DNA from 2 places in the Methylophilus sp. 5 genome. Region 2 is predicted to be linked to the other one. Evidence: riboswitches for the same ligand, from Rfam matches in the RefSeq annotation. Region 2 holds a riboswitch; the other holds the start of a gene.

Region 1 (4,255 bases), 1.2 Mb from region 2:
ATTGGTTTTTGCCTTTGCTTTCCAGATATTGCAAACCGAGGGAGTGGCCAGGTGCAAACTCGAGATCGGCATATGCAGAGCCACTAAAATTGTTGTATCCGTCACGATCTTTGTCTACTGCCGCAGTCGGGTTTTTTCTTGCACTAATGCCGCGGGTATCGTAATTGCTGATTTGGGCACCTAATTTTAATGCTTGATAAGCAGAGTCGAATCCGGCATTGCCGCTATAAGCATCATAACTGCCAGCCCCCAGGCTGCCGTAAACATGGGTTTTATTGCTTTGGCCGCGTTTGGTGAAAATCTGAATAATGCCGCCAATGCCGTCAGAGCCATAGAGGCTCGAAGCCGGGCTGCGCACAATTTCAATGCGGTCAATCAGCGCTAGCGGAATATTTTCAAAAGCGGTGGTGCCTGTGGTGCCAGAGTTCATGCGTACACCATTCACTAATACAATCAGCTGATTGTCATTTGTGCCACGCATGGCAATGTTGCTACTCGTCCCCATGCCGCCATTGGTATAGGTTTGTATTCCAGGTTGCAGTCTTAGTAAGTCAGTTAAGGATCCACCGCGTAGTCTATTGATTTCTTCTCGGTCAATGACAGTGACGTCGCCCGTGACTGTTTTTGTGGATTGTGGAGTTCTGCTGGCAGCGACTACGATTTCATCAAGTGAATTAGTGTTGTCTGCGGCAAAGAGACTGCCAGATACACTTAAGATCAGCCCAATAAAGGGGAGGTGATTTTTGATGGTTATATTCATTTGGTGATTCTCGAATACAATCTTTCTACACCGAGCTGATCAGGAAGAAAGATTGTATTGTTAATGGTTGGTATTGATTGAGAGGGTTACTTAGGTTCGTAACGAATGTTCACGAACAGGTTGGCGCCAGGGGTGTTGTAGGCAAAGCCTGTTGTTGCCGGATTACCATCCAATGCCAAGCGGTAGTTTTTATCAAAAACGTTGTTGGCACGTGCTTGCACAGTCCAGTCGCGATGGATTTTATATTGTGCAGTCATATTGAAAAGGGTGTAACCACCCATGCGCAAAGTGTTGGCAGAATCGTTGTAGCGTGCAGAAGAAGTCACTAACTCCGTGCCAAAGCGCCAGTCTTGTACCGTGTAACCGAGATTAAACTGGCCGTGTCGGTTGGCGCGACGCACCAGCATGTTGTCGGTGGTATCGTCACGTGGTGACTGAATGTCGATGCTACCGCCTATGTCCAGGCTTTCCCAGCGCTGGCTAGCTGCCAGTGTGACGCCGCGTATCTTGGCTTTATTCAGGTTGGCAGGAACAAATGCACTATCCAGAATGATCAGGTCTCGAATTTTATTTTCATAGGCCGTCAGCGAAGCGCTGGATGTGTCATCACGGTAGCGTAGGCTGGCTTCCACGTTGTCTGATTTCTCAGGTTTTAGATTAGGATTGCTGGTTGCGAAGCCAAAAGAGTCTGGAAAGAACAAGTCGTTAAAAGTAGGTGCTTTGAATGCAGAGCCATAACTACCGGTAATACGCCACGCGTTATTAATGTTGTAACCATAGCCTAAACCGCCAGTCACATTGTTACCAAAGCTTGAGTTGTGATCTTCACGTGCGCTGGCTTGAATAGTATGTGCGCCTATATTCGCGACGTAGCTGGCAACGTAACCTTCATTGGTGCGCTTGGTATTATTGTAAGCCGTCGTGGAGTTCACTTTGTCTTCCAGTTTGTCATACATCAGAGTCAGCACGCCAACTGGCAGAGCAATATCGTTTTGCCAGTTAAATTGGTCTTGTTTTGTTCTAAACAGGCTTCTGCTTTCGCTGGTAAATGGGCCGAGGGCTGCGTAATTGACAGACTCATCAAAGCCTTGGCTGATACGTAAAGTGGAGTGCCAGTTGCTTGTTATCTGATTTTTACTAAACAGCGAGTAGGTGTGCTGTTCAATATCTGCATGGTCAGAAAAGGCCGGATTAAAGGCTGGGGATGTTGCATCGATATTAAACCGGTTGTCGTAGCGGGTTCTGCCTTTGCTGTGCATCAAGGTTAATCCGACTTCATGACCCTCTACAATTGTATGCGACAGGCTGCCAGTCACCGCCAGGTTGCGATAACCATCGTTGTCGTTCAGGTTGGGGTTACGGGTATCCAATGCGGAGAATCCGTTGGTTTTGTTTGCTGAAACATTCACTGCGTACGCAGTATCATTTTGTTTGCCACGCAAACCAGCTTCTGCCAAGGTTGTATCGTAGGTGCCAAAGCCCAGGTTTGCATACGGTTTGAAACCGTCGACACCTTTTTTCGTGAAAATCTGGATGACGCCACCAATCGCATCTTGCCCGTAGAGGCTGGTTAATGGTCCTCTGACGATTTCAATGCGGTCGATCTGCTGGATCGGTATATTTTCAAGTGTTGTTGTACCTGCTGTAGCTGACTGCACACGCACACCATCAATTAACACCAGGGTATGACCGGTATTGGTACCACGCATGAAAACACCTGAGGTTTTACCTGCGCCACCGTTATTATTAATTTCAATGCCGGGTTGGCGTTGCAGCAATTCAATCAATGTGCTTTGACCGCCGCGCTTGATTTCTTCTGCATTAATCACAGAAACATCGGCAATGACCGACTCTTGCTGTTGAGGTGTGCGTGTTGCAGTCACGATGACTTCGTCTAGCGTTGCATTGTCTGCGGCATAGGCGAGTTCGCTTAAAGAAAGGCCGATCAGGCCTTTAAGAATGGCTTTTTTCATTATCTTATCCCTGTGTCATATGCGTCCCCGCATATGGGTTGTCTATCAAGACCAGGGAGTGAGGGAGAATGCGCAAAAGCATTGCTTATACAATAAGCAATGCTAAATACATCATCAGACACCGTCACCCCGCGGTATTGCAAATGGTTGGTTGCGAGGCCGGTCTCCGGGCTTGCAAGTTTTGATCTATCGCCTTCCCAAGCTTGCGCTCAGTGGCATGTGGATAGACCCGCACTTGCTTACCGTTGCGGGGGCAGCACAGGAGTTGTGAACGTGGTTCACGCACCTGTTTCCCAGTTTCACCTTTTCTGTAAGAAACACAGCGAAGGCACCTGACAACTGAGCGCTATTTTAGTCTAAAGCACGTTTTTTTGCCAGTAAGCCAACTTTAGGCGGCGATGCTTAAATTGTTAATTTACTTTGAAAAAACGCGCTTAGCTATTGACCACACTCATTTTTTTAAAAGATAATGGGCTGATGGATGCCGATTTAAAAAGTCTTGAAGAGCGTGTGACGAAGCTAATTGCTTTGTGCGGCCAGCTGCGTGACGAAAATGTTGAGTTACGTCAGGAGGTCACACGGCTGCATCAGGAGTCGCAATCACTCAAGCTGAATATGACCCAAGCCAGCGTTCAGTTAGAGCGATTGTTGTCAGCGTTGCCTGAGGAAGGTCATTAGTCATGGCAAGTAATCCGATTGATATCGAAATTATGGGGCGCGGGCTTAGCGTCACCTGTACTGACGAAGAACGTGACAGTTTGTTGCAGGCCGTGGGCTACCTTGATGGTAAAATGCGCGAAATTCGTGATGCTGGCAAAATGGTCAGTGTTGAGCGGATTGCCATTATGGCAGCACTCAATATCACGCATGAGTTGTTGAATACGCGCAGCGGCGGTGTGGATGTAGGCGATGTTAAAAAACGCATTTCGACCATGCAGCAGCAGATTGATGATGTGTTATCCGGCCAGCATAAGCTGTTGTAATCCGCTTCAATTCACAAAATTTTCATCGTCATTTTTGCTAAATGGCGTATCATAAAAATGGTGTGCTAAGGCGTTGCCTGAGTCTAAAATTCCTTGAACTAGTCTTTGTTATAGGTTTCGGCTCATCAGGTGCTGTGCGATCGCACTAAGTTGGGTGGTCTTTTAAGGCTCCCTTGGCGTGCGAACCTAATGTACCTTAGGCTGTTACCACCTGAACTTTTTGGTTCAGGATCAAGGCTCAGGTAACCCCTTAGCACATCATTCACTCCTTCTCTTTTTTCGTCTCTCGTTACGTTTCAAATAGCTGTCGTTTTAAAAGTTTCTATTGCAATCCTTGATGGATTCATTAAAAATCCAGTAGATTGCATAAATTAACAATTAACACTCAGGGAGTACGTCATGCGTAAGCTATTTTTCTGGTTTTTTGCATTTGTGTTGTTTTCTCAGCAAGCATTTGCCTACAGCGGCATCACTGCGATAGGAGATAGTCTTTTTGACGGTGGTGATCAAGAGACTGCGGTGGTCAGTTATTACAAATT
Region 2 (4,261 bases):
GCTACCTGGTGCGTTGTGGGCCGAGGCAGAAGGCGTAATGATTAACTCAGAACGCAATATGACCTTGATGCAGCATGCCGTGAACCCGCCGGGTGAAGCGATGGCAGACTGGCAGATCATTGCCAAAGTCGCTTGTGAGATGGGTTTTAGCGAAGGCTTCAGCTACACCTCTGCCGCTGAAGTGTTTGAAGAAATCACTCGCGCCTCTAACCTGAAAACCGGCTACGACATCCGCGGTGTGAGCCATGACAAGTTACGCCAGCAACCTCTGCAATGGCCATGCGCGCCAGACAACACAGAAGATCGCCATCCGGTTCGCTATCTCAACGACGGCATCAGCCAAAAGCTGACCATTCGCGAAGATGGTAGCCAACCGCGTATTGCGTTTGCCACCGCCAGCGGCAAAGGCGTGTTTTTTGCCCGCCCGCATATGGACCCAGCCGAACTGCCAGACCCAGACTACCCGTTTGTACTCAACACCGGCCGCCTGCAACACCAATGGCACACCATGACCAAAACCGGCAAGATTGCCACGCTGAACAAGCTCAACCCTGGCCCGTTTGTAGAGCTGCACCCCGAAGATGCTGCTGCGTTAGGCATACAAGACAAAGATCAGGTCGAGATTCGCTCGCGGCGTGGCCGTGCCGTATTACCGGCCGTGGTGACCGACCGCGTGCGCGCAGGTAACTGCTTTGCACCTTTTCACTGGAACGATGTGTTTGGGGATGATTTAACCATTAATGCCGTCACCAGTGATGCCATAGACCCCATTTCGCAACAACCCGAATTCAAATTCTGCGCCGTGGCCATGACACGCGTCTCCGCCCCACGCACGTCAGATAAACACATCCCGGCAGAGATCAGTACCAGTGATGCAATCAATCACGCCAAGGAATTAGAGATGAAAGATATTGACGCATTCGCCAGACTGCTTGGCCTGGATGCACCAGCGGAAATCACCCTGGATGCCCAGGAGCAGTTGTATTTACAGGGATTTATTACTGGCCTGCGTACAGAAGAATCACGCAAGCTAGGCGGTGTCCCTACATTGCCAGAGGGTGCGCCACTGGCCCCCACCAAGCATTTATTAGTCAACGGCATATTAGCAGGGCTATTTGCACGCAGTTGGCTGCCTGCTGAGAGCCATTTAGCTGGCCTGCCGCTAGCACCAGCCAGCGCACCAATGACCATTCTCTGGGCCTCGCAAACCGGTAATGCAGAAGGCTTTGCCGAAAAGTGTGCAGAACAGTTCAAAGCGCAAAGCCGTCGTGTCAATATCAGTCAGATGGACAGTTTCAAAGTGACAGACCTGGCCTCCACCACGCAATTGCTCATACTCACCAGCACCTTTGGTGATGGCGATCCGCCTGATAATGCTCATCAGTTTTGGGCTGCGCTACAGGCAGACAATGCACCAAATCTGCAAAATACGCAGTTTTCGGTACTGGCCTTTGGCGACTCGAACTATGATCAATTTTGTGGCTTTGGCCGTAAACTGGATGCGCGACTAGAAGCGCTGGGTGCACAACGCCTGAGCGATCGTGTGGACTGTGAGCCGGACTTTGAACAACCCGCTAACGAATGGCTGGGCAAAGTGATGACTGCCTTAGCCAATAGTGCCGCCAGCGTGGCGCAACCCGCCATGGCACTGGCCGGGGATGCAGATGAAGCAGTGGCAGAAACTGCCGCAGCAACGCCTTCAGGCTATACCCGCCAGCACCCACTCAAAGCGCCATTAGTCATTAACCAGCGCCTCAATGCCCACGGCGCAGAGAAAGAAATACGCCAGTTTGGCTTTGACCTCACCAATAGTGGCTTCAGCTATGAAGCGGGCGATGCACTCGGCGTCTGGCCCACCAACTGCCCTGAACTGGTAGGCGACATGCTGAGTGCGCTCAAACTCTCACCCTCCACCATGGTGAGCGTCAAAGATCACGGCGACATCGCTTTAGTGGATGCACTATCACATCACTATGAGATTGCCCGCATCACGCCTGACCTGCTCAAATTTGTGCAAGAGCGCAGTGCTAGCAGCGCGCTTGCCAGTTTGATGGCCGACGACAAAGCCCTCAAAGACTGGCTATGGGGTAAACAAATCATCGACGTATTACAGGCATATCCCATCAAAGTCGAAGCAAGCGAATGGCTGGCAGTGTTAAAACGCCTGCAACCGCGCCTTTACTCCATTTCGTCCAGCCCGAAAACACATCCCAACCAGGTGCACCTGACTGTTTCCACCGTGCGTTACGGTAAAGACAACGCGCGTGGCGGCGTTTGCTCCACCTTTATGGCTGACCGCGCAGGTGATATCAATGTGCCTATTTTTCTACAACTCTCAGCACATTTCCGCCCACCAAAAAACCCGGATGCACCGCTGATTATGGTCGGCCCCGGCACCGGCATCGCGCCATTTATCGCCTTTTTGCAAGAGCGCCAGGCCACCGCAGCGCCAGGTAAAAACTGGCTGTTTTTTGGTGAGCAACACGCCACCACCGACTTTTACTACCGCGAAGAATTAGAGACACTACAACAAGCAGGCGTGTTGACCCGCCTGGATACCGCCTTCTCACGCGACCAAGCCGACAAGATTTATGTGCAACACCGCATGCTGGAACAAGGCGAACAGCTATGGCAATGGCTGCAACAAGGTGCCCATTTCTGCGTGTGCGGCGATGCCAGCCGTATGGCAAAAGATGTGGATGCAGCCTTGAAAACGATTGTGCAAACGCACGGCAAGATGAGTGCAGAAGATGCCGCTGACTATGTGTCAAAAATGTCCCAGGAAAAACGATACGTGCGGGATGTTTACTAAAATAGCCTATAGCACAATAATTTGCTGGCAGAGCGTCGCATAAATCCGTTGGTGCTGTGTTCGACTCACAGAGGGGCCACCATTGATAGAGAGACTCAAGGTTAACGCCTTGGGTCTTTTTTTGATGTAAAGCATTGACTCCATTCAGCCAGTTGATTATCAGGTGTATAAGTTTTTGTTTGTGCATTGACATCAAAGTACTACAGACTTACACTCGCCCCACCATGGTTCAGCTTGGCAATACTTAAACAAAGCCAAGCGGATTAAAAGGGAATCCGGTGCCGTCTTAACTTACTACGAGACCATTCCGGAACTGCCCCCGCAACTGTAATCGGATAGCCTGTTCGCTCATCTAGCCACTGAGTCCATCACTTGGGAAGGCTGCGAATAGACCGTGACCCGAAAGTCAGGAGACCTGCCTTGGTGTAGTCGCAGAGTTCGAATTAGGGCGGGGTGCTCCTGATAGAAGTGAATATCAATTCATCGTTTACACATCTATAACACCGTATACAGCAGTTATGTCATGTCGCTCACCGGCATGAATCAGGCTGTCCATTCTTTGAATCCTGCTACTAGCAAAGTACGTGACGGATTGGTCACGTTAATTTGAATAGTTTTCAGGGAAGATACAATAATGTTTAAACAAAAGGTCTTGAGCGTGGCCATATTGGCAGCGCTGTCCAGCACTGCATTCGCAGAAGATGATGTACTAGAAGAGGTGGTAGTTAACGCACCTGCAGAACCTAAGGCAGCAATCAATCTCAATAAAACCAATAGTACGGCAACTCGATTGGGGTTGACCGCAAAAGAGACACCAGCTAGCGTCGAAGTAGTCGACAGCAAAACCATTCGCCAACGTGGAGATATCAGCATAAAAGAAGCCGTTACTCGTACAACTGGCATTACTGATATTAGCACCCCCGGCAATGGGCAATCCTTTTCATCACGTGGATTCACAGGAAACAACTCTGTAGCACAAGCAGAAGACGGCGTTCGGCTTGTGACTGGGGCTGGCACACTTACCTATCCATCAGATACTTGGGGTTACGAGCAAATTGAAGTGCTACGCGGGCCTGCTTCCGTCATATTTGGCGATGGTTCGGCCGGAGGTGTTGTTAATAGTGTCAGGAAAAAAGCCAGCAGGGAAACATCTCTTGAAGCTTTGTTCGGATTGGGAACACGGGGTGCCTATCGGACCGGTGTTGGTGGATCAGGTGCAATAGGTAATGTTGGTGCTTTTCGTATTGACGCATCTGCATTAGGGGGTAATGGGTACATAGATCGCGGCGATTATAAAAGTAAAAAAATCATGTCGTCGTTTCTATTCACCCCTACAGAAAATCTACGGGTTGGTTTTACTCTTGACCATGCAGAGGATTCACCGACAGCCATCTATGGCTCTCCATTAGTGAATGGCAAAATTTCGCGCTCATTACGTAAATCCAACTT

Evidence for each region. A riboswitch is a leader RNA that binds a small molecule or an ion and turns the genes downstream of it on or off. The one in region 2 is predicted to bind cobalamin.
Region 1: linked by a shared signal. The riboswitch ahead of METH5_RS0107345 (TonB-dependent receptor domain-containing protein) and the one ahead of METH5_RS0101505 (TonB-dependent siderophore receptor) in region 2 are both predicted to bind cobalamin.

What each region holds. Positions count from the first base shown of each region.
Region 1 is NZ_KI911560.1:1,561,202-1,565,456, forward strand. Features, by position in the region: gene METH5_RS0107340 (TonB-dependent receptor domain-containing protein) at 1-760, opposite strand, end outside; gene METH5_RS0107345 (TonB-dependent receptor domain-containing protein) at 847-2,733, opposite strand; cobalamin riboswitch at 2,873-3,084, opposite strand; gene METH5_RS0107350 (hypothetical protein) at 3,175-3,411, shown strand; gene METH5_RS0107355 (cell division protein ZapA) at 3,414-3,716, shown strand; gene METH5_RS0107360 (SGNH/GDSL hydrolase family protein) at 4,116-4,255, shown strand, end outside.
Region 2 is NZ_KI911560.1:350,238-354,498, forward strand. Features, by position in the region: gene METH5_RS0101500 (sulfite reductase subunit alpha) at 1-2,812, shown strand, start outside; cobalamin riboswitch at 3,021-3,250, shown strand; gene METH5_RS0101505 (TonB-dependent siderophore receptor) at 3,447-4,261, shown strand, end outside.